2 linked regions of the Gluconacetobacter diazotrophicus PA1 5 genome follow. Each later gene encodes a partner of the first gene's protein in a complex. Links are inferred from orthologs where the notes say so. Each region holds a gene or a part of one and is shown in the gene's direction. Other genes may lie near its edges. The genes, in order: hfq and GDI_RS11260.

Region 1 (11,443 bases):
CATGCCGCAGCCGGATGGCGCCGCGCTGCTGGACGCGATGTCGATGCCGGTGGTCCTGGTGGGGCCGGGCAATCATATCCGCTACATCAACAGCGCGGCCGAACCGTTCTTCGGCGCGTCGCGCCAGCAACTGATGCATCGGGACCTGGCGGAAATCCTGGCGGCCGACCATCCGATCTTCCTGCTGGTCGAACAGGTGCGGCGCGACGGGGTGACGACCGCCGAACATGAACTGACGCTGGACGGGCCGCGGCTGCACCGCACGGGCATTACCGTGCAGGGCACGCAACTGCCCGATGAGCCGGATTCCGTGCTGCTGACCTTTCACGATTCGTCGGCGGCGCGGCAACTCGACCGGCAACTGACCTTCCGGTCCGCGGCGCGCAGCGTGTCCGGCATGGCCGCCATCCTGGCGCACGAGGTCAAGAATCCCCTGTCCGGCATCAGGGGGGCGGCGCAGTTGCTGGAAAGCTCGGTGGCCGAGGGCGACCGGGAACTGGCGGTGCTGATCCGGGACGAGGCCGACCGGATACGCGACCTGGTCGAGCGCATGGAAATGTTCAGCGACAAGCCGCTGGAACGGCGCCCGGTGAACATTCATCGCGTGCTCGAACGCGTGCGCATGCTGGCCGAGCAGGGATTCGCCGGCAACATCCGGATCGTCGAGGATTACGATCCCTCGCTGCCGCCGGTCTGGGGCAATCGCGACCAGTTGGTGCAGGTGCTGCTGAACCTGGTGAAGAACGCGGCCGAGGCCATCGCATCGGACGGGCAGGGGGGGGAAATCACCCTCGGCACGTCCTACCGGCACGGGGTGCGGCTGGCGGTGCCGGGGATGGAACATCGCGTCGAACTGCCGCTGGTGGTGTCGGTCCGCGATACCGGGCCCGGCATTCCCGACAGCATCCGGCCCCATCTGTTCGAACCCTTCCTGACGACGAAGACCAGCGGAAGCGGCCTGGGACTGGCCCTGGCGGGCAAGATCATCGACGACCATGGCGGCGTGATCGAAATCGACAGCCGCCCCGGCCGCACCGAGGTCCGCCTGCACCTGCCCATGGTGGCCGAAGGCAGGACCCTTCCCTGACCGCCGGCCGGACGCCGCCCCCAGCCCTTAGCCCCGATTCAAGAGACTGACCTATCGCATGCCCCTGCCGACCGTCCTTGTCGCCGACGACGACCGTTCCATCCGCACCGTCCTTAGCCAGGCGCTGGGGCGCGCGGGCTATCAGGTGCGCGTCACCGCCCATGCCGCGACCCTGTGGCAATGGGTCGAGGAGGGCGAGGGCGACCTGGTCATCACCGACGTGGTGATGCCCGACGAAAACGGCCTTGACCTGATTCCGCGCATCAAGCGGGCCCGGCCCGACCTGCGCGTGGTGGTCATGAGCGCGCAATCCACCCTGATGACCGCCGTCAAGGCGACCCAGCGCGGCGCGTTCGAGTACCTGCCCAAGCCCTTCGACCTGAAGGAGCTGCTGTCGGTGGTCGCGCGCGCGCTGGCGTCGCCGGCCGGCGCCCTGGCCGAACCCGCGCCGGTCGATACGGACGAACGCATGCCGCTGATCGGCCGGTCGATGGTGATGCAGGACATCTATCGCATCATCGCGCGACTGACGACGTCGGACCTGACGGTGATGATCAATGGCGAGAGCGGCACCGGAAAGGAACTGGTGGCGCGCGCCCTGCACGATTACGGCCGCCGGCGCGGCGGGCCCTTCGTCGCCGTCAACATGGCGGCGATCCCGCGCGAACTGATCGAGAGCGAGCTGTTCGGCCATGAGCGCGGCGCGTTCACCGGGGCCACCAGCCGCAATCCCGGCCGCTTCGAACAGGCCGCCGGGGGCACCCTGTTCCTGGACGAGATCGGGGACATGCCGCCCGAGGCCCAGACGCGCCTGCTGCGCGTGCTGCAGGACGGCGAGTTCACCACCGTGGGCGGCCGCCAGCCGATCCGCGCGAATGTCCGCATCATCGCCGCCACCCATCGCGACCTGCGCCAGGCGATCCGCACCGGATCGTTCCGCGAGGACCTGTTCTATCGCCTGAACGTGGTGCCCATCCGCCTGCCGCCCCTGCGCGAGCGGGCCGAGGACATCCCCCTGCTGGCCCGCCACTTCCTGGACCGCTGCCGCGAGGACGGCCTGCCGGGCAAGATTCTGGACGACGGCGCGGTGGAACGGCTCCAGGCCAGCCGCTGGCCGGGCAATGTGCGCGAACTGGAAAACCTGATGCGCCGGCTGGCGGCCCTGTACCCGCAGGAGACGATCACCGCCGACCTGATCGATTCCGAACTGGCCGAAACGCTGCACGAGCAGGGCGCCGATACGCCGGACCTGCGCGAGCAGGAACCGCTGGCCGACGCCGTGGCCCGCCATATCCGCCATTTCCTGGCCTCGGGCCAGGACGGCATGCCGCTGCACGACATCTATGACCGCGTGATCGCCGAGGTCGAACGGCCGCTGATCCAGATGACCCTGGCGGCCACCCGCGGCAACCAGATCAAGGCGGCGGCGATGCTGGGGCTGAACCGCAACACCCTGCGCAAGAAGATCCGCGACCTGGAAATCCCTGTCGTTCGCGGCGCGAACTGACCGTGAAGCGGGAGATCGTCCATTGACCGAACCCAGGGCATCCCGCGCCCGGATTCCGGCGCCGCCGCTGATGCGCGGCCTGTTCGGGCTGCTGGCGCGGCGCGACGTGACCATCGCCCTGGTCGCGCTGGCGCTGTGTTTCGGGGTCGCGACCTTCGTGGTGCTGTCCGGCGGCCTGTCGGTGACGCATTACCCCCGCATCCAGGCGCTGATCTTCGTACTGAATTTCCTGGTCCTGCTGCTGCTGGCCCTGGCGCTGTCGGAACGGCTGGGTCGCGTCCTGGCCGAACGGCGGCGCGGCCTGGCCGGGGCGCGGCTGCATGTGCGCCTGGTCACGCTGTTCGGCATCGTGGCGGTGGCGCCCACCATCGTCGTCGGCTGCTTCGCCACGGTGTTCTTCCATTACGGCATCCAGATCTGGTTCAGCGACCGGGTGAACACCGCGCTGAACGAGGCGCTGCAGGCCTCGCACGGCTATCTGCAGGAACATAACGCCAATATCCGGACCGAGGCCTTCTCGCTGGCCAACTACCTGGCCGGCGCGGCCAACGGCCTGGAAGGGTCGGGGTCGGACCTGATGCACGACCCCGAGGCCCTGGATCAGATCCTCGATTCGCAGGCCACCCTGCGCGGCCTGAACGAGGCGGTGATCTACGACCCGCTGACCAACCACATCGTGGCCTCGGGCGGGCTGATGAGCCACCCGGGCGACATGCAGGCCCTGCCGCCGCCCTCGGCCACCATGATGGCCCGCACCAACGAGATCGCCATTCTCGATTCGCCCGACGAGAAGACGGTCCGGGCGGTCATCTCGCTGGGCGACACGCCGCCGCTGATGCTGGTGATCACCCGCCCCGTCGATCCCGAAATCCTCGACCACATGCACAAGACCGAAAATGTGGTGGCCGATTACCAGCGGCTGAACCGGAACCGCTCGAAAATCCAGTTCACCTTCGTGCTGATTTTCGCGCTGGTGGGGCTTCTGGTGCTGTTCGCGGCGATCCTGATCGGCCTGGTGCTGGCCAACCAGATCGTCCGGCCGCTGGGCCTGCTGATCCTGGCATCCGGACGGATCAGCGACGGCGACCTGAAGGTGCGCGTCCCCGAGGGCGAGCGCGACGATGAGCTGTCCAGCCTGTCGCGTGCCTTCAACCGCATGACCGACCAGCTTTCCAGCCAGCGTTCGGAACTGATGATCGCCTACGACCAGATCGACGAACGCCGCCGCTTTACCGAAGCCGTGCTGTCGGGCGTGTCGGCGGGCGTGATCGGCCTGGACGCGCAGCAGGTGATCGAACTGCCCAACCGTGCGGCGGCCACCCTGCTTCAGCAGGATCTGGCGGCGGCCATCGGCCGGCGCCTGGTCGACGTGGTGCCGGAATTCCATCCGATGCTGGACGAGGTGGCGCGGGCTTCCGACCGGGTCTGGACCGGCGAGGTCCAGGTGGGCAGCGGCGCGCGGGCCTGCACGCTGCTGGTCCGGATCGGGGCCGAGACCCGTGGCGCCAAGGCCGAGGGCTATGTCGTGACGTTCGACGACATAACGGCATTGCAGGCAGCGCAACGCAAGGCCGCCTGGGCCGACGTCGCCCGACGCATCGCGCACGAGATCAAGAATCCCCTGACGCCGATCCAGCTCGCGGCCGAACGGCTGAAGCGGCGCTTCCTGCGCGAGATCACGTCGGATCCCGAAACGTTCAGCCAGTGCGCGGACACGATCGTGCGCCATGTCGGCGATATCGGGCGCATGGTGGACGAATTTTCCGCCTTCGCGCGGATGCCGCAGCCGATCATCCGCCCCGAGGACCTGTCGCGCATCGTGCGCGAGGCCCTGGTCCTGCAACGCGCCGCCCACCCCGAGATCCGCTACGAAACCGACCTGCCCGAACACGGGCCGGTGGTGTCATGCGACCGGCGGCTGATGGTCCAGGCGCTGACCAATTTGCTGCAGAATGCGGCCGACGCCATTGCAATGGTACCAAAAGATGGGAATGCTGCATGCAGCCCGGCCGGTCCGGCCGGCATCGTCGGGATTGTCTTGCACATCGAAGGTTCGGAGGCCCACCTCACGGTGGCCGACGACGGGATCGGCCTGCCGGAAGAAGACAGGCAGCGATTGACCGAACCCTATGTGACCCACAAGCCGAAAGGAACCGGCCTGGGTCTGGCGATCGTCAAGAAAATCCTGGAAGATCATGGTGGTAGCATCCGTCTGGAGGACCGGCCAGACGCAAGGGGAGCGGTTTCGATCTTGATACTGCCTGTAAAGGACGACCATGGGGCATGAAATCCTGATCGTCGATGATGAGCCGGACATCCGGCTGCTTGTCGAGGGCATTCTTCGGGACGAAGGCTACGAGACCCGCCTGGCAGGGGATTCGGATTCGGCAATCAGCGCCTTTCGGGCCCGCCGGCCGTCTTTGGTCATCCTGGATGTCTGGCTCCAGGGCTCGCGTCTCGACGGCCTGGGAATCCTCCAGGCCATCCAGGGCGAGGAACCGGTCGTTCCCACCATCATGATCTCCGGCCACGGCACGATCGAAACCGCGGTCGCGGCGCTGCAGCACGGCGCCTATGACTTCATCGAAAAGCCCTTCCAGTCCGACCGGCTGCTGCTGGTGGTCCGCCGCGCGCTGGAGGCATCGCGCCTGGCCCGGGAAAACGCCGAGCTGCGCCTGCGCGCGGGGCCCGAGGCGATGCTGTACGGCGACAGCCCGGTCATCGCGGGCGTGCGCAACCAGATCGAGCGCGTGGCCCCCAGCGGCTCGCGCGTGCTGATTTCCGGCGCCGCCGGGGCGGGCAAGGAGGTCGCGGCGCGGATGATCCACGCGCGCTCGCGCCGGGCCGAAGGGCCGTTCATCGCCCTGAACTGCGCCACCCTGGCCCCCGGCCGGTTCGAGGAGGAACTGTTCGGCATCGAGGGGGCGCCGGACGGCACCGGCCGCCGGACCGGCGTGCTGGAACGCGCCCATGGCGGCACCCTGCTGCTGGACGAGGTTTCGGACATGCCGATCGAAACCCAGGGCAAGATCGTCCGCGCGTTGCAGGACCAGAGCTTCGAGCGCGTGGGCGGGGCGTCGCGGGTCAAGGTCGATGTCCGCGTGCTGGCCGCGACCAATCGCGACCTGCAGGAAGCGATCGCCGCCGGCCGCTTCCGCGAGGACCTGTATTACCGCCTGGCGGTGGTGCCGCTGCGCGTGCCCAGCCTGCGCGAACGGCGCGAGGACATTCCCGGCCTGGCGCGGCTGTTCCTGCGCCGGGCGGCGGAAAACGCGGGCCTGCCGCTGCGCGACCTGTCGGGCGACGCCGTCGCCGCGCTGCAAAGCTATGACTGGCCGGGCAACGCGCGGGAACTGCGCAACCTGATGGAACGGCTGCTGATCATGATGCCGGGCAACGGGTCCGACCTGATCCGTGCCGAGATGCTGCCGCCGTCGGTGGGGCAGGGCGCACCTGCATTGCTGAAATTTGATCCCGCCGCCGACGTGATGGGCCTGCCGCTGCGCGAGGCACGGGACCTGTTCGAAACCCAGTATCTGCAGGCGCAGCTCCTGCGTTTTGGCGGCAATATCAGCCGTACCGCCGGCTTCGTCGGCATGGAACGCAGCGCATTGCACCGCAAGTTGAAACAGTTGGGCGTCACGTCGGAGGAGCGGGGCGCAGGATGAGGTTTTGCCCCGCGGGGAAGGGCCTGCTAGACAAGGGCAATCGCATGTTATCGGTACGGAGCGGTACGGCGTGTTCCGCCCTCGTTCCCGCCCACAGAAAAAAGTAAGGCCCAGCCGTGGCAAAAGAACCGACACAAAACGTTCAGGATGTCTTCCTCAACCATGTCCGACGGTCCAAGACCCCGGTCACGGTGTTCCTGGTCAATGGCGTAAAGCTGCAGGGCATCATTACCTGGTTTGACAATTTCTCGGTGCTGCTGCGTCGCGACGGTCATACGCAGCTTGTCTACAAGCACGCCATCAGCACCGTCATGCCGGCGACGCCGGTGGTCCTGTTCGACCCGTCGCGCACCGAAGGCGCCACCGTTGACCTGACGGAGAAGGATCTGGCGGGGGATGCCGATCTCCTCTGACGATCCCGTGTCGCAATCCGCGACGCGGGCCGCCGTCATCCTGCCCTGGGAACGGCCGGACCGCCAGGAGGAAGTTCGGGCGGCCGAGGCCCGACTGGAAGAAGCTGTCGGCCTCGCCGCCTCGATCGGCCTGGTCATCGTGCGCCAGGCCGTGCTGGTGCTGCGGGCACGCCGGCCGTCGACATTGCTGGGAAACGGGCAGGTCGAATCGCTGCGCGCGGCGGTCCAGCAGGACCGCGTCGCCGTCGTGATCGTCGATTCGCGCCTCTCCCCCGTGCAGCAGCGCAACCTGGAACGCGCCCTGGGCTGCAAGGTCATCGACCGTACGGCGCTGATCCTGGACATTTTCGGCGAGCGCGCGGCCACCAAGGAAGGCACGCTGCAGGTCGAACTGGCCCATCTGGAATATCAGCGCAGCCGCCTGGTCCGGACCTGGACCCATCTGGAGCGCCAGCGCGGCGGCTTCGGCTTCCTGGGCGGTCCGGGCGAAACCCAGATCGAGGCCGACCGCCGCATGATCGGCGACCGGATCGTGCGCCTGAAGCGGGAACTGGAACAGGTGCGGCGCACGCGCGGCCTGCACCGCGCCGCGCGCCGGCGGGTGCCGTTTCCGGTCGTGGCGCTGGTCGGTTACACCAATGCCGGAAAATCGACCCTGTTCAATGCCCTGACCGGGGCGACCGTCTTCGCCCAGGACCAGTTGTTCGCCACCCTCGACCCGACGATGCGCGGCATTCGCCTGCCGTCGGGCCGGCGCATCATCCTGTCCGACACGGTGGGCTTCATCAGCGACCTGCCGACCGAACTGATCGCCGCCTTCCGCGCGACGCTGGAAGAGGTCGCCGAGGCCGACGTCATCCTGCATGTGCGCGATATCTCCCATCCCGACAGCGCCGCCCAGCGCGCGGATGTCGAGGACGTGCTGGAAGGCATGGCCGGCAGCGGCACGCTGGAGGACGATTGGCGCCGGCGCGTGATCGAGGTGCAGAACAAGGCCGACCTGATCGGCGGCCGCGATGCCGTGCCGCCCCGCAAGGGCAGCGTCGTCATTTCGGCCATCACGGGCGAGGGCCTGCCCGACCTGCTGGCCGCCATCGATTCGCGCCTGACCGAGGCGATGGAAACCGTCCGCTACACCATCCCGGTGAAGGACGGCGCCATGCTGGCGTGGCTGTACGCTCATGGCGAAGTGACATCGCGCGAGGATGGCGAGCAGGCTATCGTGGTGACGGTTCGCCTGTTGCCGGCCGACCGCGCCCGTTTCGAGATGCAGATCGCCGGTCAGGACCAGTAGGGGTGCGGCCCGGCAGGGAGTGAAGATCATGACGGTCCCCGTTTCCGCCGGCCCTGTTTCCGTGGGACAGATGCGCGAGGTGCTGGGGATCATGCGGCTGGCCGCGGCCCGCCAGGTCATGTCGCGCTTCCGGCAACTCGATTCCGCATCCATCCGCTGCAAGACCAGCAAGCTGGACGTGGTGACCGAAGCCGACGAAGCCGCCGAGCGCGACATCACCGAGGCCCTGCTGCGCCTGTCCCCCAAGGCCGTGGTGATCGGCGAGGAAGCGGTCAGCGCGCGCCCGGCCCTGCTTGATTCGCTGGGCGAGGCCGAACTGGCGTATGTCGTCGACCCGATCGACGGCACCGCGAATTACGCTGCCGGCGTGCCGCTGTTCGGCGTGATGGTGGCCGTCGTGGCGCGGGGCGAGGTCGTCGGTGCCGCGATCCTGGACCCGGTTTGCGACGTCGCGGCGCTGGCGGTGCGGGGCGAGGGCGCCTGGCTGGTCGGCCCGGACGGTGCGGAACGCACGCTGGCCTGCGCGCCGCCCGCCCCCGCGGAAGAGATGTGCGGCAATGCCTCCTGGCGTTATCTGCCGCTGCCGATCCGCGACACCGTCGCGCGGAACCTGCCGCGGGTGATGGGCTCGTGGGACTTCCGCTGCGCGGCGCATGAATATCTCATGCTCGCGGACGGGAAGTGGCATTTCCTGCTGTTCAACCGCACCTTGCCCTGGGACCATCTGGCCGGCTGGCTGATCCACCGCGAGGCCGGCGGCTACTGCGCCCATTTCGACGGCAGCCCCTATCGCCCGACCGACCTTGCCGGCGGCCTGCTCTATGCCCCCGACCGGGCAAGCTGGCTGGATCTGCGGCGCCTGCTGCTGGAATACGACAGGGACTGAAAACGGCTTCGTCCTACCGCTCGCGCCGCTTGACCTCCTGCCAGCCGGCTTCCATCTCGGCCAGCGTGCTGTCCGGCAGGCTGGTGCCCCGCCGGGCCAGGTCCTGTTCCATGGCGGTGAAGCGGCGGGTGAATTTGGCATTGGCCTGGCGCAGGCAGGCTTCCGGGTCGATGTCCAGTTTGCGGGCCAGCGTCGCCAGGGTGAACAGCACGTCCCCCAGTTCGTCGGTGATGCGCGCGCGATCGCCCGAATCCAGTTCGGCCTTCAGTTCCGCGACTTCCTCGTCCACCTTGTCCAGGACGTCCCTTGCATCGGGCCAGTCGAATCCGACCCGGGCCGCCCGCGCCGACAATTTGCGCGCGCGCAGCAGGGCCGGCAGCGCCGCCGGAATGCCGGCCAGCGTACCCTCCTCCCGCCGGGCCTGCCGCTCGCGTTCCTTTTCATCTTCCCACTGGCCGGCCTGCAGCGTGGCATCGCCGAACACATGGGGATGGCGGCGGACCATCTTGTCGCCGATCATGCCGGCCACGGTCGCGAAATCGAACCAGCCGGCTTCCTCCGCCATGCGGGCGTGATAGACGACCTGCAGCAACAGGTCGCCCAGTTCGTCCGGCAGCGCCGCCCAATCCTGCCGGGCGATCGTGTCCTCGACCTCATAGGCTTCCTCGATCGCGAACGGGGCGATCGTGGCGAAGTCCTGCTCGCGGTCCCACGGACATCCCGCCACCGGATCGCGCAGCCTTGCCATGATGTCTATCAGGCGGGACAGGGCCTGGGTGGCTTCGGACATCGGGGGGAACTCCATGTTATGAAAAGGCCGGGCATGATGCCCTGCGCCCCGGGACATTGACAAAGAATCCGTCTCCAGGGGTATCGGCCTTTGGATTATGGTACAGGCCCCTATCCATTAGGGGTGAGGGAGAACGGACGGATCATGGACGGACAGGCGACGGTTTTCATCGATGGCGAGGCCGGGACGACGGGGCTGGGCATTCGCCAGCGCCTGCATGCCCTCCCGGTCGCGGTGCGGTCGATCGACCCCGAGCGCCGCAAGGATGCCGACGCAAGGCGCGAGATGATGGAATCGGCCGATCTGGTCGTGCTGTGCCTGCCCGATGCGGCATCGCGCGAGGCCGCGTCGATGGTGGCGGCGATGGAGGCCGCCGGCGGGCCGGCCCCGCGCCTGCTGGACGCCAGCACGGCCTTTCGCGTCGATCCCGACTGGGCGTACGGTTTCCCGGAAATGGGCGCGGACCAGGCGGCGGCGATCGCGACGGCGCGGCGCGTGTCCAATCCCGGCTGCTATCCGACCGGCGCGATCGCGCTGCTGCGTCCGCTGGTCCGGGCCGGATTGCTGGCCCCCGATTTCCCGGTCACGATCAACGCCGTCAGCGGCTATAGCGGCGGCGGCCGCACGATGATCGAGGCGCATGAGCGCGAGGGCGGCCCGGCCTTCGAACTCTACGGCCTGGGGCTGGATCATAAGCATGTGCCGGAAATCACCCGCTATGCCGGCCTGTCGCGCACGCCGCTCTTCGTGCCCTCGGTGGGGCATTTCCCCCAGGGCATGATCGTCTCGATCCCGCTGCATCTCGACATGCTGGCCGCACCGGCCACCGGGGCGGACCTGCGGGCCGTGCTGGCGGATGTCTACGCTGGCTCGGACCGGGTCGGCGTGGCCGAGGCCGGCACCACCCTGGATGCCGATGCGTTGGCGGGAACCGACCTGATGGAATTGCGCGTGCACGCCAACGACGCGCGCCGCCAGGCGGTGCTGACCGCGCGGCTGGACAATCTGGGCAAGGGGGCATCGGGCGCCGCGATCCAGAATATCGCGCTGATGCTCGGCCTGGCTTCGCCGGCCTGAAAGGGGCGGGCAGTTGATCAATTGCCAGATTCCCCGGTTTGCTGGTAAGCAGGGGACCAGGCGAGAGTGACGGAACGGTAGACGTAGTCGGCTCAAAATCGACCGCCGCAAGGCATAGGGGTTCGAGTCCCCTCTCTCGTACCACCGGCTCCGGACAGGATGATGCTCTCTATTTCTCCCGATGCGATCGTCAAGCCGGGTGCGCGCCCCGGCAATCCCTGTTTCTCCTCCGGCCCCTGCGCCAAGCGGCCGGGCTGGTCGCTGGATGCGCTGTCCGGGGCGCTGCTGGGGCGGTCGCACCGCGCACCCGACGGCCGCGCGCGGCTGAACGAGGTCATTACCCGGTCGCGCGCCATCCTGGGCATGCCGGACGACTGGAAGCTGGGGATCGTGCCGGCTTCGGACACCGGCGCGGTGGAAATGGTGCTGTGGTCGCTGGTCGGCCAGCGCCCGGTGGATGTCCTGGCCTTCGAGAGCTTTTCGGCAACCTGGGCCAACGATATCGTGGCCCAGCTTCAGATCCCGACGCCCGGGTGCGCGAGGGCCGATTACGGCCGCCTGCCGGACCTGGGGCAGGTGGACTGGTCGCATGATGTCGTCCTGGCGTGGAACGGCACGACCTCGGGCGTGCGCATCCCCGACGGATCGGCCATTCCGGCGGACCGCGACGGGCTGGTCATCTGCGACGCGACCTCGGCCGCCTTCGCCATGGACCTGCCGT
Region 2 (11,601 bases), 110 kb from region 1 along the record:
CAGAACCGGATGCTGCCAGTCGATCCAGGCCTCGCGCCCGATGGCCAGCGCGGTCATCAGTACCAGCACGCCTTCGGCCACCGCCGACAGGTATTCCGCCTTGTAATGGCCGTAGGTGTGGTTTTCGTCGGGCGGCAGGCTGGCGACGCGTAGCGCCCACAGGCCGGCCAGGGCGGCGACGACGTTGATGATCGTCTCGATCGCATCGGAATAGAGCGCGATCGAGCCGGTGACGCGCCAGGCGGCGTATTTCAGGCTCAGGGCGACCAGGCTGACCCCCAGGCTGGTCCAGGCCAGGGCGTTCTTGCTGATATGCGGCATGGGTCAGATCGTGTTCGCGTCCGCCAGGACACATCGTGCGGAATAGGACAGCGTTTCGATCTGGAAGGTGGGATGGCCGATGCGAAAGCGCGTGCGCAGTGCCTCGGTCGCGTCACGCAGCAGGCTGTCCTCGCTGGCGTCTTCCTCCCCCGGAGGAACGGGGCAGGCGGCGCGCACCAGATGCACGGTCAGGGCGGTGTCCGTCGTACTGATCGGCCAGATATGCAGGTCGTGCAGGTCCAGCACCCCCGGCAGGGTGCGCAGATAGGCCTCGACCCCGGCGCGGTCGATCGTGCGGGGCACCCGGTCCAGCGCCATGTCCAGCGAATCGCGCAGCAGCGACCAGGTGCCGGCGACGATCGTGACCGACACGACCAGGCTGACGATGGGGTCCACGCGCGTCCAGCCGGTATAGAGGATGATCGCGCCCGCGATCACCACCGCGACCGTCATCAGCGTGTCGGCCGCCATGTGCAGGAAGGCGGCGCGGATGTTCAGGTCCTCCCCGCCCCGCGCGAACAGCAGGGCGGTGATCCCGTTGACCAGGATTCCGATCCCCGCCACCACCATGATCGTGGTGCCGGGCACCGGGGCGGGGTTGATCAGGCGCAGGATCGCCTCCCACACGATGCCGCCGGTGACCAGCAGCAGCGCCACCGCATTGCCCAGCGCGGCCAGGATGGACGAGCGGCGCAGTCCATAGGTGAAATCGGCGCTGGGCGCGCGCCGCGACAGGTGCTGCGCCATCCACGCCGCCGCCAGCGCCAGGACGTCGGACAGGTTATGGCCGGCATCCGCCATCAGGGCGAGCGCGTGGGACAGCACGCCCCAGGTCGCCTCGGCGACGACATAGACCAGGTTCAGCGCGATGCCCCACGCAAAAGGCGGCGCCGAAACTGGCCGGGGCATGGACGTGATGGTGGCCGAATCCATGTCCGTGCCCCTCATGCCCATGATCGTGACCGTGATCATGTCCATCATCGTGCGCGTGGTCATGTCCGTGGCCACACTCTCCCGCTTGGTCCTCGGCGGAATCGTGCCGGTGCGGGGGCGGTTGATCGTGCGGGTCGGCCATGGCGGCGTGGTTCTCGTCCGGGGGCGGGGGGCTTTCTGTAACAGAAGCGCGACCGGCGGGGCGAGTCCTGCATTCTTTTGCCGGGGGGCTCGCCCATGATATGGCACGCCTCCGAACAGAAACCGGGTTCCCTCATGATCCGACTGACCGAAATCCGGCTTCCGCTGGACCATCATCCCGATGCCCTGGCGGCGGAGATCATCCGGCGGCTGGGCATTCCGGCCGAGGACCTGCTGGATCACGCGGTGTTCCGCCGGGGCTACGACGCGCGGCGCCGGGGCGCGATCGTCCTGGTCTACACCGTCGATTGCACCCTGCGGGACGAGGAAGGGGTCCTGGCGCGGCTGGCGGGCGACAGGCATGTCGGCGTGGCGCCGGATACGACCTATCGCGTCCCCGTGGAGGACGGCGCCCGCCTGGCGGCTGCCGCTACCTATCGCCGCCCGATAGTGATCGGCGCGGGGCCGTGCGGCCTGCTGGCGGGGCTGCTGCTGGCGCAGATGGGGTTGCGGCCGCTGATGCTGGAACGCGGCAAGAGCGTGCGCGAGCGCACCGTCGATACGTTCGCCCTGTGGCGCAGATCGGTGCTGACGCCGGAAAGCAACGTGCAGTTCGGCGAGGGCGGGGCCGGGACGTTTTCCGACGGCAAGCTGTACAGCCAGGTCAGCGATCCGCGCCATTACGGCCGCAAGGTGCTGACGGAATTCGTCCGGGCCGGCGCGCCGAAGGAAATCCTCTATCTGTCCAAGCCGCATATCGGCACGTTCCGCCTGGTGTCGATGGTCGAGCATATCCGTGCGGAGATCGAGGCGCTGGGCGGCGAATATCGCTTCGGCGCCCGGGTGGAGGATATCCTGCTCGCGCCCGGCGCCCGCCGGGTCTCGGGGGTCAGCCTGGCGGGCGGCGAGGTGGTGCAGGCCGACCATGTCGTGCTGGCCGTCGGCCACAGCGCGCGCGATACCTTCGCCATGCTGCACGGCAGGGACGTTGCGATGGAGGCCAAGCCCTTTTCCATCGGCGTGCGGATTGAGCATCCGCAATCGGTCATCGATGCCGCGCGGTTCGGCACGCATGCCGGCAATCCGCTGCTGGGGGCGGCGGATTACCGGCTGGTGCATCACGCGTCCAACGGGCGGGCGGTCTATTCCTTCTGCATGTGCCCCGGCGGCACGGTGGTCGCCGCGACGTCCGAGGAAGGACGCGTCGTCACCAACGGAATGAGCCAGTATTCACGGGCCGAACGCAACGCCAATGCGGGGATCGTAGTCGGCGTCACCCCCGACCCCGATTATCCCGACGGCCCGCTGGCCGGCATCGCGTTCCAGCGCCATTGGGAACGCCAGGCCTACCTGGCCGGCGGCGGCGGCTACCGCGCCCCGGCCCAGCGCGTGGGCGATTTCCTGGCCGGCCGGCCCTCGACCCACCTGGGCGCGGTGGAGCCGTCCTATCGTCCCGGGGTCACGCCCACGGACCTGGCCGCCTGCCTGCCCGATTTCGCGGTCCAGGCCATGCGTGAGGCGCTGGCCGATTTCGGGCGGCAGCTCGCCGGCTTCGACATGGAGGACGCGGTGATGACGGGGGTGGAAACGCGCACGTCCTCGCCGCTGCGAATCCCGCGTGGGCCGGACGGGCAGAGCGTGAATACCGCCGGCCTGTATCCGGCGGGCGAGGGCGCGGGCTATGCGGGCGGGATTCTGTCGGCGGCCATCGACGGCATCCGCGTGGCCGAAGCGGTGGCCCTGGACCTGGCCGGGCGACCGGTCGACGGACTGATCCGCCAGACCATGACCCGCAGCGCCCCGGCCCAGTAGGGGCCCGGCAAGGGGCAACCCTCCCTTTGCGCCCACGTTGGCGAACCAGGGGCATGGCGGCGCCGGTCGCCCCATGCCGAAGGAAACAGAGGGGCTGTCATGAGCGTAAAATCACCAGGGACGAAATCGCCGGGTGCGAAATCACCCGGGCCGGGGCGCAAGACCGCCACGCTCGGGACCGAGACGATCCAGCGCGGGGCGGGTGGCGAGACGCATCAGGTGGCGGGGGGCGACGTGCCGGTCCTGACCACCCAGCAGGGCATACCGGTCGCGGATGACCAGAATTCGGCCCGGATCGGGGCGAGGGGGCCGACCCTGCTGGAAGATTTCCATTTCCGCGAGAAGATCTTCCATTTCGACCACGAGCGGATTCCCGAACGCGTGGTGCATGCGCGCGGCTATGGCGCGCACGGGTTCTTCGAACTGACGGAATCGCTGGCCGACGTGACGCGCGCCGACGTGCTGCAGCGCCCGGGCGAGCGCGTTCCGGCCTTCGTGCGGTTTTCCACCGTGGCGGGCAGCAAGGGATCGTCCGACCTGGCGCGTGACGTGCGCGGCTTCGCGGTCAAGCTGTACACGCATGAAGGCAACTGGGACATTGTCGGCAACAATATCCCGGTCTTCTTCATCCAGGACGCCATCAAGTTTCCCGACGTGATCCATTCGGTGAAGCCCGAGCCGGATCGCGACTTTCCGCAGGCGCAGTCGGCGCACGACAATTTCTGGGATTTCGTGTCGCTGTCGCCGGAATCGATCCACATGGCGCTGTGGGTGATGTCGGACCGCGCCATTCCCCGTTCGCTGCGGTTCATGGAAGGGTTCGGCGTCCACTCCTTCCGCTTCGTGAACAAGGCGGGCAAATCGACCTACGTCAAATTCCATTGGAAGCCGAAGCAGGGCCTGCAATCGGTGGTGTGGAACGAGGCCCTGAAGATCAACGGCGCCGATCCCGATTTTCATCGTCGTGACCTTTGGAACGCCATCCAGTCCGGCGATTTTCCGGAATGGGAACTGGGCGTGCAACTGTTCGACGACGATTTCGCCGACAGTTTCGATTTCGACGTCCTGGACCCGACCAAGCTGATTCCCGAGGAACTGGTGCCGGTGCGCCGGATCGGGCGGCTGGTGCTGGACCGGGTCGTCGATAATTTCTTCGCCGAGACCGAGCAGGTGGCCTTCTGCACGCAGAACATCGTCCCGGGCGTGGATTTCACCAACGATCCGTTGCTGCAGGGGCGGAATTTTTCCTACCTCGACACGCAGCTCAAGCGCCTGGGCGGCCCCAACTTCACGCATATTCCCATCAATGCCCCTAAATGTCCGTTTCACAATTTCCAGCAGGACGGGCACATGGCGATGCATAATCCGAAGGGCCGGGCGAACTACGAACCCAATTCCTGGGGCGGCGCGCAGGGCGGCCCGCGTGAGGACCCGGCGCGCGGCTTCACTTCCTTCCCGGCGCGCGAGGCGGGCGAGAAATTGCGGGAACGCTCCGAACTGTTCGGCGACCATTACAGCCAGGCCCGGCAATTCTACCTGAGCCAGACCGAGACCGAGCGCGTTCACATCCAGCAGGCCTTCACCTTCGAACTGAGCAAGGTCGAGACGCCGCCGATCCGTGCGCGGGTGGTGTCGCACCTGGTGAATGTCGATATCGACCTGGCCACCGCCGTGGCGCAGGGGCTGGGGCTGGAGGACCTGCCCGAGGCCGCCCCGCCGGCCCGCCCGCTGGTGGACGGCCTGGCGCCCTCGCCGGCGCTGAGCATCCTGCGGAACGGTCCCGACAGCTTCAAGGGGCGCAAGATCGGTATCCTGGTGACCGATGGCGTCGATGCCGGGCTGCTGAAGGCCGTCACCGATGCGGCGAGGGCCGAGGGCACGAACGTGGAACTGGTGGCGCCGAAGGTGGGCGGCGTGACGCTGCATGACGGCACGTTGGTTCCGGCCGGGCAGAAGATCAATGGCGGCCCGTCGGTGCTGTACGACGCCGTGGTGCTGCTGCCCTCGGCGGACGGGGCCACCCTGCTGATGCAGGAGGCGACGGCGCGGGACTTCATCGCCGATGCCTACGCCCATGCCAAGTTCATCGGCTACGCCGAGGCGGCGCTGCCGTTGATGGAACGCGCGGGGGTCCGCCCGGCCGACATGGATGACGGCATCCTTAAACTGTCCACGCCCGCCGACGCGACCGCCTTCATCGCCGCGTGCAGGGCTCTGCGGTTCTGGGAGCGCGAGGCGAACGTCCACGCGGTATAGGGCCTGCTAAAGGAACGAGACCGGATCGATATCGATGTCGATCCGGGCCCCGCGTTCGGGCGTCACGCGGTCCAGCCATTGCCGCAGCAGGGGCTGGACCGCGACCTCGCGCCGCGTGCGCAGCAGCAGTCGCCTGCGGTGGCGGCCGCGCAGGATGGCCAGCGGCGCGGGGGCCGGGCCCAGCACCTGCAGGCTGTCGCCCCGGGGCGCTGCCTGACCCAGGGCCCGGGCGGTGGCGTCGGCGGCCTCCGGCGTATCCGCGCTGACGATCAGGGCGGCCAGCCGGCCGAAGGGGGGCCAGAAGCCGGGGCGGCGCTGCTCGGCCTCCTGGCGCATGAAACTCTCGAAATCGCCTGACACCAGCGCCAGCATCACCGGATGGTCGGGGGTGTAGCTCTGCAGCAGCACCGTCCCCGGGGCCTCGGCACGGCCGGCGCGGCCGGCGACCTGATGCAGCAACTGCACCGTGCGTTCCGCCGCGCGCAGGTCGCCGCCGCCCAGGCCCAGGTCGGCATCGACGACACCGACCAGCGTCAGATGCGGAAAATGCCAGCCCTTGGCCACGATCTGCGTGCCGATCACCAGGTCGATCTCGCGCCGCGCGATCCGCGCCACGGCGTCGGCGGTGGCGGCGGGGCCGGGCAGGGTGTCGCTGGCCATCACCAGGATGCGCGCATCGGGGAAGGTGGCGCGCGCTTCCTCGGTAATGCGCTCCACGCCGGGGCCGATCGGCGTCAGGCTGGATTCGGCGTGGCATTCGGGGCAGGCGGGCGGTGTCGCTTCCTGATAGCCGCAATGATGGCAGGTCAGGATCTGCCGCGCGCGATGTTCCACCAGCCAGGCGGTGCAGTTCGGGCATTGCAGGCGGTGGCCGCAGGTACGGCACAGGGTCAGCGGCGCATAGCCCCGCCGGTTGAGGAACAGCATCCCCTGCTCGCCGCGCCCGATCGCCTGCCGGATGGCCTCGGTCAGCACCGGCGAGAGGAACAGTCCCCGTTCGGGCGGATGGGCGCGCATGTCGATGGTGCGCACCTCGGGCATCGTCGCCCCGCCATGGCGCGCGGTCAGCACCAGATGGCGGTAGCGGCCGGCCCCGACATTGGCCAGGGTCTCCAGGCTGGGCGTGGCCGAGACCAGGACGACCGGCGCGCGGTCCATGCGCGCCCGCACCACGGCCATGTCGCGCGCGTGGTAGGTCACGCCGTCTTCCTGCTTGAACGCGGTCTCGTGTTCCTCGTCCACGATGATCAGCCCCAGTTCCGCGAAGGGCAGGAACAGGGCCGAGCGCGCGCCCACCACCACCCGCGCCGTGCCGTCGGCCACCGCGTGCCAGGTGACGCGGCGCAGGCGCGGCCCCAGGTCGGAATGCCACAGCGCGGGCTCCGCCCCGAAGCGGCGGGCGAAACGCCCGGTCCATTGCGAGGACAGGGCGATTTCCGGCAGCAGCACCATCACCTGCTTCCCGCGCGCCAGGCAGGCGGCAATGGCCTCCATGTAGATCTCGGTCTTGCCCGATCCGGTCACTCCTTCCAGCAGGGTGACGGAAAAGCCGCCCTCCGCCGCCAGGGCACGCAGGGCCCGGGCCGATTCCGCCTGCTCGCCGTCCAGTGCCGGGGGGCAATGGTCCGGATCGGGCCGCACGAAGGCGGGGCGCGGCGTCATCGTTACCCCGCGCAGCGCCCCGGCATCCGCCAGGCCGCGCACCACGCTGGTGCCGACCCCGGCACGGCGGGCCAGTTCGGCGGCGGTCAGCGGCCCGTCATGCGCGGCGATGTCCAGCACCCTTCGCCGTGCCGGGGTGTCGCGCAGGCCCGGCGGCGGATCGGCAACGGCCCAGCCCAGCGCGGGGGCGGCCTGGGCGGCGGTGCCGGTGCGCAGCGCCATGGCCAGCACCAGCCCCGGGGGGGAAAGCGTATAGGCCGCGACCCAGTCGACGAAGCGGCGCAGCGAGGCCGGCAAGGGCGGCTGGTCCAGCCGCGCGATGACGGGCTTCAGCCGTCCGTCCGCCACGCTCTTCATGGGGGGCGGGGTGAATTCGGGCGGCAGGTTGCGCTCCGGGTCCCAGACCACGCCGGTTTCGGTACGCCGCCCCAGCGGCACGGTGACGATGTCGCCGGGTTGCAGCGGGGGGGCGGGCAGGTCCGGCGGTGCGGCATAGTCGAACGGGCCGGGGAAGGGCAGAGGCAGCAGGACCGCGACACGCGGCCGGCCGGTCGGAGGCTGCTTCAAAAGCCCCGCTGCTGGCGGTCCGACGCGCATTTCCTGCGCTCCGATGCTCACGGCCATAAGGCCGCTCCGCTTCGGTGCTCGGAAACACACGACGGGCGCGACCCTTCGGGCCGCTCTCGCTCAGCAGCGGGGCTTTTGAAGCAGCCTCCCATTCCCGCCTTCCGTGCCGGGGTGCGTTTGTCTAGACTCGCATGTGCCATGAGGTTTTCTATCGCCCCGGTCGTTTCCTGTCTTGTCCGCCGTCACGCGTGATGGGGGGCGGCGCATGACGGGCGCGGATCTGCGCGACGCCTTCCTGGACTGGATGCGGGACGAACGCCGGGCCTCGCCCCTGACGATCGCGGCCTATCGCGGTGACCTGGACCGGTTCCTGGATTTCATCGGCGCCCATGTCGGCGGCACGGTGGACCTGGCGGTACTGGACCGACTGTCGCTGGCGGACCTGCGGGCATGGCTGGCGTTCGAACATGCCCAGGGACATGCGCTGGCACAGCGCGACCGGGGGCGGTCCAGCACGCCGGACCGTGCGGCGCGGACCCGGGCGCGGCGGGTGTCGGCCATGCGGTCCTTCTATCGCTATCTGGCGCGGCGTCATGGCGTTACCAATCCGGCGCCCGGCCTGCTGGCCGCGCCGCGTACCAAATCCCCCCTGCCGCGCCCCTTGTCCGAAGCGCAGGCCCTGGACGTGCCCGATGGTGTAGGGGACCTGGCGGTCACGCCCCTGGGGCAGGCGCGCGACGCGGCGCTGTTCCTGCTGCTGTATGGCTGCGGATTGCGGATATCCGAGGCGCTGGGGCTGGATGTCCGGGATCTGGATCACGCGCTGTCGGCGGGCGGCACGCTGCTGGTCCGGGGCAAGGGCGGGCGGGAACGGCTGGTGCCGATCCTGCCGGCGGTGGCGCGTGTGCTGACGGACTGGCGGGCGCGGCATCCCGCGCCTCTGCCCGACGCGCCGCTCTTCCCCGGGGTGCGGGGCGGCCGGTTGCAGCCGGCGGTGGCGCAGCGGGCGATGCGCGCCTGGCGCGACATGGCGGGCCTGCCGGACCACGCCACGCCCCATGCCCTGCGCCATTCCTTCGCCACCCATCTGATGGAAGGCGGCGCGGATCTGCGCACGATCCAGGAATTGCTGGGCCATGCCAGCCTGTCGACGACCCAGCGCTATACGCTGGCCGACGAGGCCCGGCTGATGGAAGTCTGGACCCGCGCCCATCCCCGCGCGGCACGTCCGGCAGAATGAAGGAGCGCAGATCGTGACCACGTCGCCCGCCTGTACGCTGTATCCGCCCATCGAACCCTACCGGTCCGGCCATCTGGAAACCGGCGACGGGCATCAGGTCTATTGGGAATTGTGCGGCAATCCCGACGGCATTCCCGTCGTGTTCCTGCATGGCGGCCCGGGGGCGGGCTGCGCGCCCACGCACCGGCGCCTGTTCGACCCGGCGCGCTACCGCATCCTGCTGTTCGACCAGCGCGGATGCGGCCGGTCGCGGCCGCACGCGGCGCTGGAAAACAACACGACCTGGCATCTGGTCGAGGATATCGAACGGCTGCGCGAGATGACGGGTGCCACGCGCTGGCTGGTCTTCGGCGGATCGTGGGGCTCGACGCTGGCCCTGGCCTATGCCCAGGCGCATCCCGACCGGGTGACGGGCCTGGTCCTGCGCGGGATCTTCACCCTGCGGCGCGCGGAATTGCTGTGGTATTATCAGGAAGGTGCATCCTGGCTGTTCCCCGACAAATGGGAACGCTTCCTGGCCCCGATCCCGCCTGCCGAGCGTGACGACCTGATGGCGGCCTATCGCCGCCGCCTGACGCACGCCGATCCCGCCATCCGGGGCGAGGCCGCCGTGGCCTGGAGCCTGTGGGAGGGCGAGACCTTGACCCTGCGCCCCGCGCCCGACCTGGCGGCCCAGCATGCCGATCCCGAATATGCCCTGGCCTTTGCACGGATCGAAAACCATTATTTCGTCCATGGGGGATGGCTGGACGAAGGCCAGTTGATCCGCGACGTGGGGCGTATCCGCCATATACCGGCCGTGATCGTGCAGGGACGCTATGACGTCGCGACGCCGGTCCGCACCGCCTGGGACCTGCATCGCGCGTGGCCCGAGGCCGAATTCCACCTGATCGACGATGCCGGCCATGCGGTGGCGGAACCCGGAATCCTGAACGCGCTGCTGGACGCGACCGACCGGTTTGCCTCGCTTGGCTGAACATGGGCCGGCTGACCGTGCGCGCATGGGGACGCTGGCCATACTGGCGCTGCTGGCCATGCCGGCCCATGCCGAGCCCGCGCCGGGCCAGGATGACGCGCCGCCCTGCGCGCTGACGCGCATCGCGCGGGTGCCGCTGCGGGATGATGGGGGATATCTGTCCGTTCCGGTATCGATCACCGGATCGCAGGGGCGCGCCGCGTTCAGCCTGCTGGTCGATACCGGGGCCGAAGGCGGCCTGATCAGCAGCGGCGTGGTGTCGGCCCTGCACCTGGCGATCGACCCCGACCGGCGGACCGTGCTGCAGGGCACGGGCGGCATCGCGGGCGTGGTGCCCAACGCCATGGTGCCGGACCTGCGGCTGGGGGCACCGGGGCAGGAGGGCCTCGATCTGGGCCCATTATCGATTCCGGTGGGTGACCTGCCGGGGCAGCCGGTCATCCAGCCGCCGGTCGCGGGCCTGCTGGGTGCGGACGTGCTGGCAGGCTTCGACGTCGAATTCGATGTCGCCGGGGGCTGGCTGACCTTCTGGCGGCCTCAATCGGATACGGCCTGCCAGCCTGTCCCGGTCTGGCACGGCGTGTATCAGACCGTTCCGCTGCAGCGGGCGGGGCATCGGGTCAGCGTGGCCGCGGAACTGGATACGAGGGACCTGACCGCGCTGGTCGATAGCGGGGCCCGGTCGCGGATCCTGTCCACCGATGCGGCCCAACGGATGGGCCTGTCAGCCGATCGGCTGGCGGCCGACCCGGGGGGCGAGACCAGCGGCGTGGACGGGCGGCCGGTCCCGTATCACTGGCACCGCTTCACGTCGCTGCGCATCGGGCGCGAGGACGAACGCGCGCCGGTCCTTACGGTCGCCCCGCTGCGGGACCAGGTGGACATGCTGCTGGGCGCGGACTGGTTCGCCGGCCACGATGTCTGGATATCATACGCCACCAGCCGGATGTTCGTCCGGCCGGCGCGGTAGCGGGCCGGGCATATCGCCCGACCCTTGTAGCCTGACCTTGGGATCAGCCCTTCAGGTGGGCGTTGCAGACGCTGTAATAGCCGCCGCCCTTCTGGATCCATTTCAGGCCACCGTTGCCGTTGGTGGTCTTGTTGGCGTTGTACTGGTCCAGGCAGGTATGCATCCGGGCCTTGCCGGCCGACTCGCTGGAATATTTGGGCGACACGGCGCTGGGCAGCACCGCATTGCCGGCGGCGGCCGGGGCCGGGGTTGCCGGGGCAGTCGCCGGTGCGCTGGCGGGGGCTGCCGGAGCCGTCGTCGCGGGCGTCGTCGCCGGGGCGGTCGCCGTGGGGGTGGCGGAAGCGGCATCGGGCGTCGCGCACTGCGTCGCCTTGAACTCCTTGTAGGTCTGGCCCTTGATGGTGCCGGCCTTCCGTTCCGCGTTGAATTTCTTGTAGCACGCCTGCGCGGGGCTGACGGCGTGGGCGTGCGGCGCGGTGAATGCGATGGCCGGGGCGGTCAGAAGCAGCGCAAGTGCAAGCCGGCCATGAAGTGCGATAGCCATGGGGAAGGCAACCCTTTCCGTTTGCGGAACGGCGCGGGCGGGGCGGGGCGCCGCACCCCGGCCGTTCGATCTGGACAATCATCCATAACAGTTTGACTTGAATACGGAAAGAAAAAGGCCGGCCCGGGCATGCACCCGGGCCGGCCTGTCTGTTGTTCGGTGAAATGGATCAGTTGATG

What was found.
Region 2: the proteins of hfq (region 1) and GDI_RS11260 are in contact, whole or in part, in a crystal structure (PDB 3VU3), measured with the Escherichia coli proteins. The link is inferred for Gluconacetobacter diazotrophicus PA1 5 from one-to-one orthologs.

What each region holds. Positions count from the first base shown.
Region 1 is NC_010125.1:2,315,228-2,326,670, reverse strand. The notes cover bases 5,210-8,026. They hold hfq (RNA chaperone Hfq), read left to right. Parts: upstream 5,210-6,378; coding sequence 6,379-6,675; downstream 6,676-8,026. Other genes in these bases: GDI_RS10795 (inositol monophosphatase family protein), read left to right, coding at 7,998-8,026; hflX (GTPase HflX), read left to right, coding at 6,659-7,969; ntrX (nitrogen assimilation response regulator NtrX), read left to right, coding at 5,210-6,262. Also shown: GDI_RS10825 (two-component system sensor histidine kinase NtrB), read left to right, coding at 1-1,087; ntrC (nitrogen regulation protein NR(I)), read left to right, coding at 1,146-2,594; GDI_RS10815 (sensor histidine kinase NtrY-like), read left to right, coding at 2,665-4,881; more of ntrX, read left to right, coding at 4,871-5,209; more of GDI_RS10795, read left to right, coding at 8,027-8,855; mazG (nucleoside triphosphate pyrophosphohydrolase), read right to left, coding at 8,869-9,645; argC (N-acetyl-gamma-glutamyl-phosphate reductase), read left to right, coding at 9,790-10,722; GDI_RS10775 (phosphoserine transaminase), read left to right, coding at 10,885-11,443. UniProt on the Escherichia coli protein: RNA chaperone that binds small regulatory RNA (sRNAs) and mRNAs to facilitate mRNA translational regulation in response to envelope stress, environmental stress and changes in metabolite concentrations.
Region 2 is NC_010125.1:2,424,909-2,436,509, reverse strand. The notes cover bases 2,910-5,884. They hold GDI_RS11260 (catalase), read left to right. Parts: upstream 2,910-3,306; coding sequence 3,307-5,463; downstream 5,464-5,884. Other genes in these bases: GDI_RS11255 (primosomal protein N'), read right to left, coding at 5,470-5,884; GDI_RS11265 (NAD(P)/FAD-dependent oxidoreductase), read left to right, coding at 2,910-3,207. In the rest of the region: GDI_RS11275 (cation diffusion facilitator family transporter), read right to left, coding at 1-321; more of GDI_RS11265, read left to right, coding at 1,531-2,909; more of GDI_RS11255, read right to left, coding at 5,885-7,722; GDI_RS11250 (tyrosine recombinase XerC), read left to right, coding at 7,958-8,932; pip (prolyl aminopeptidase), read left to right, coding at 8,946-9,908; GDI_RS11240 (pepsin/retropepsin-like aspartic protease family protein), read left to right, coding at 9,934-10,878; GDI_RS11235 (hypothetical protein), read right to left, coding at 10,922-11,422; GDI_RS11230 (ammonium transporter), read right to left, coding at 11,592-11,601.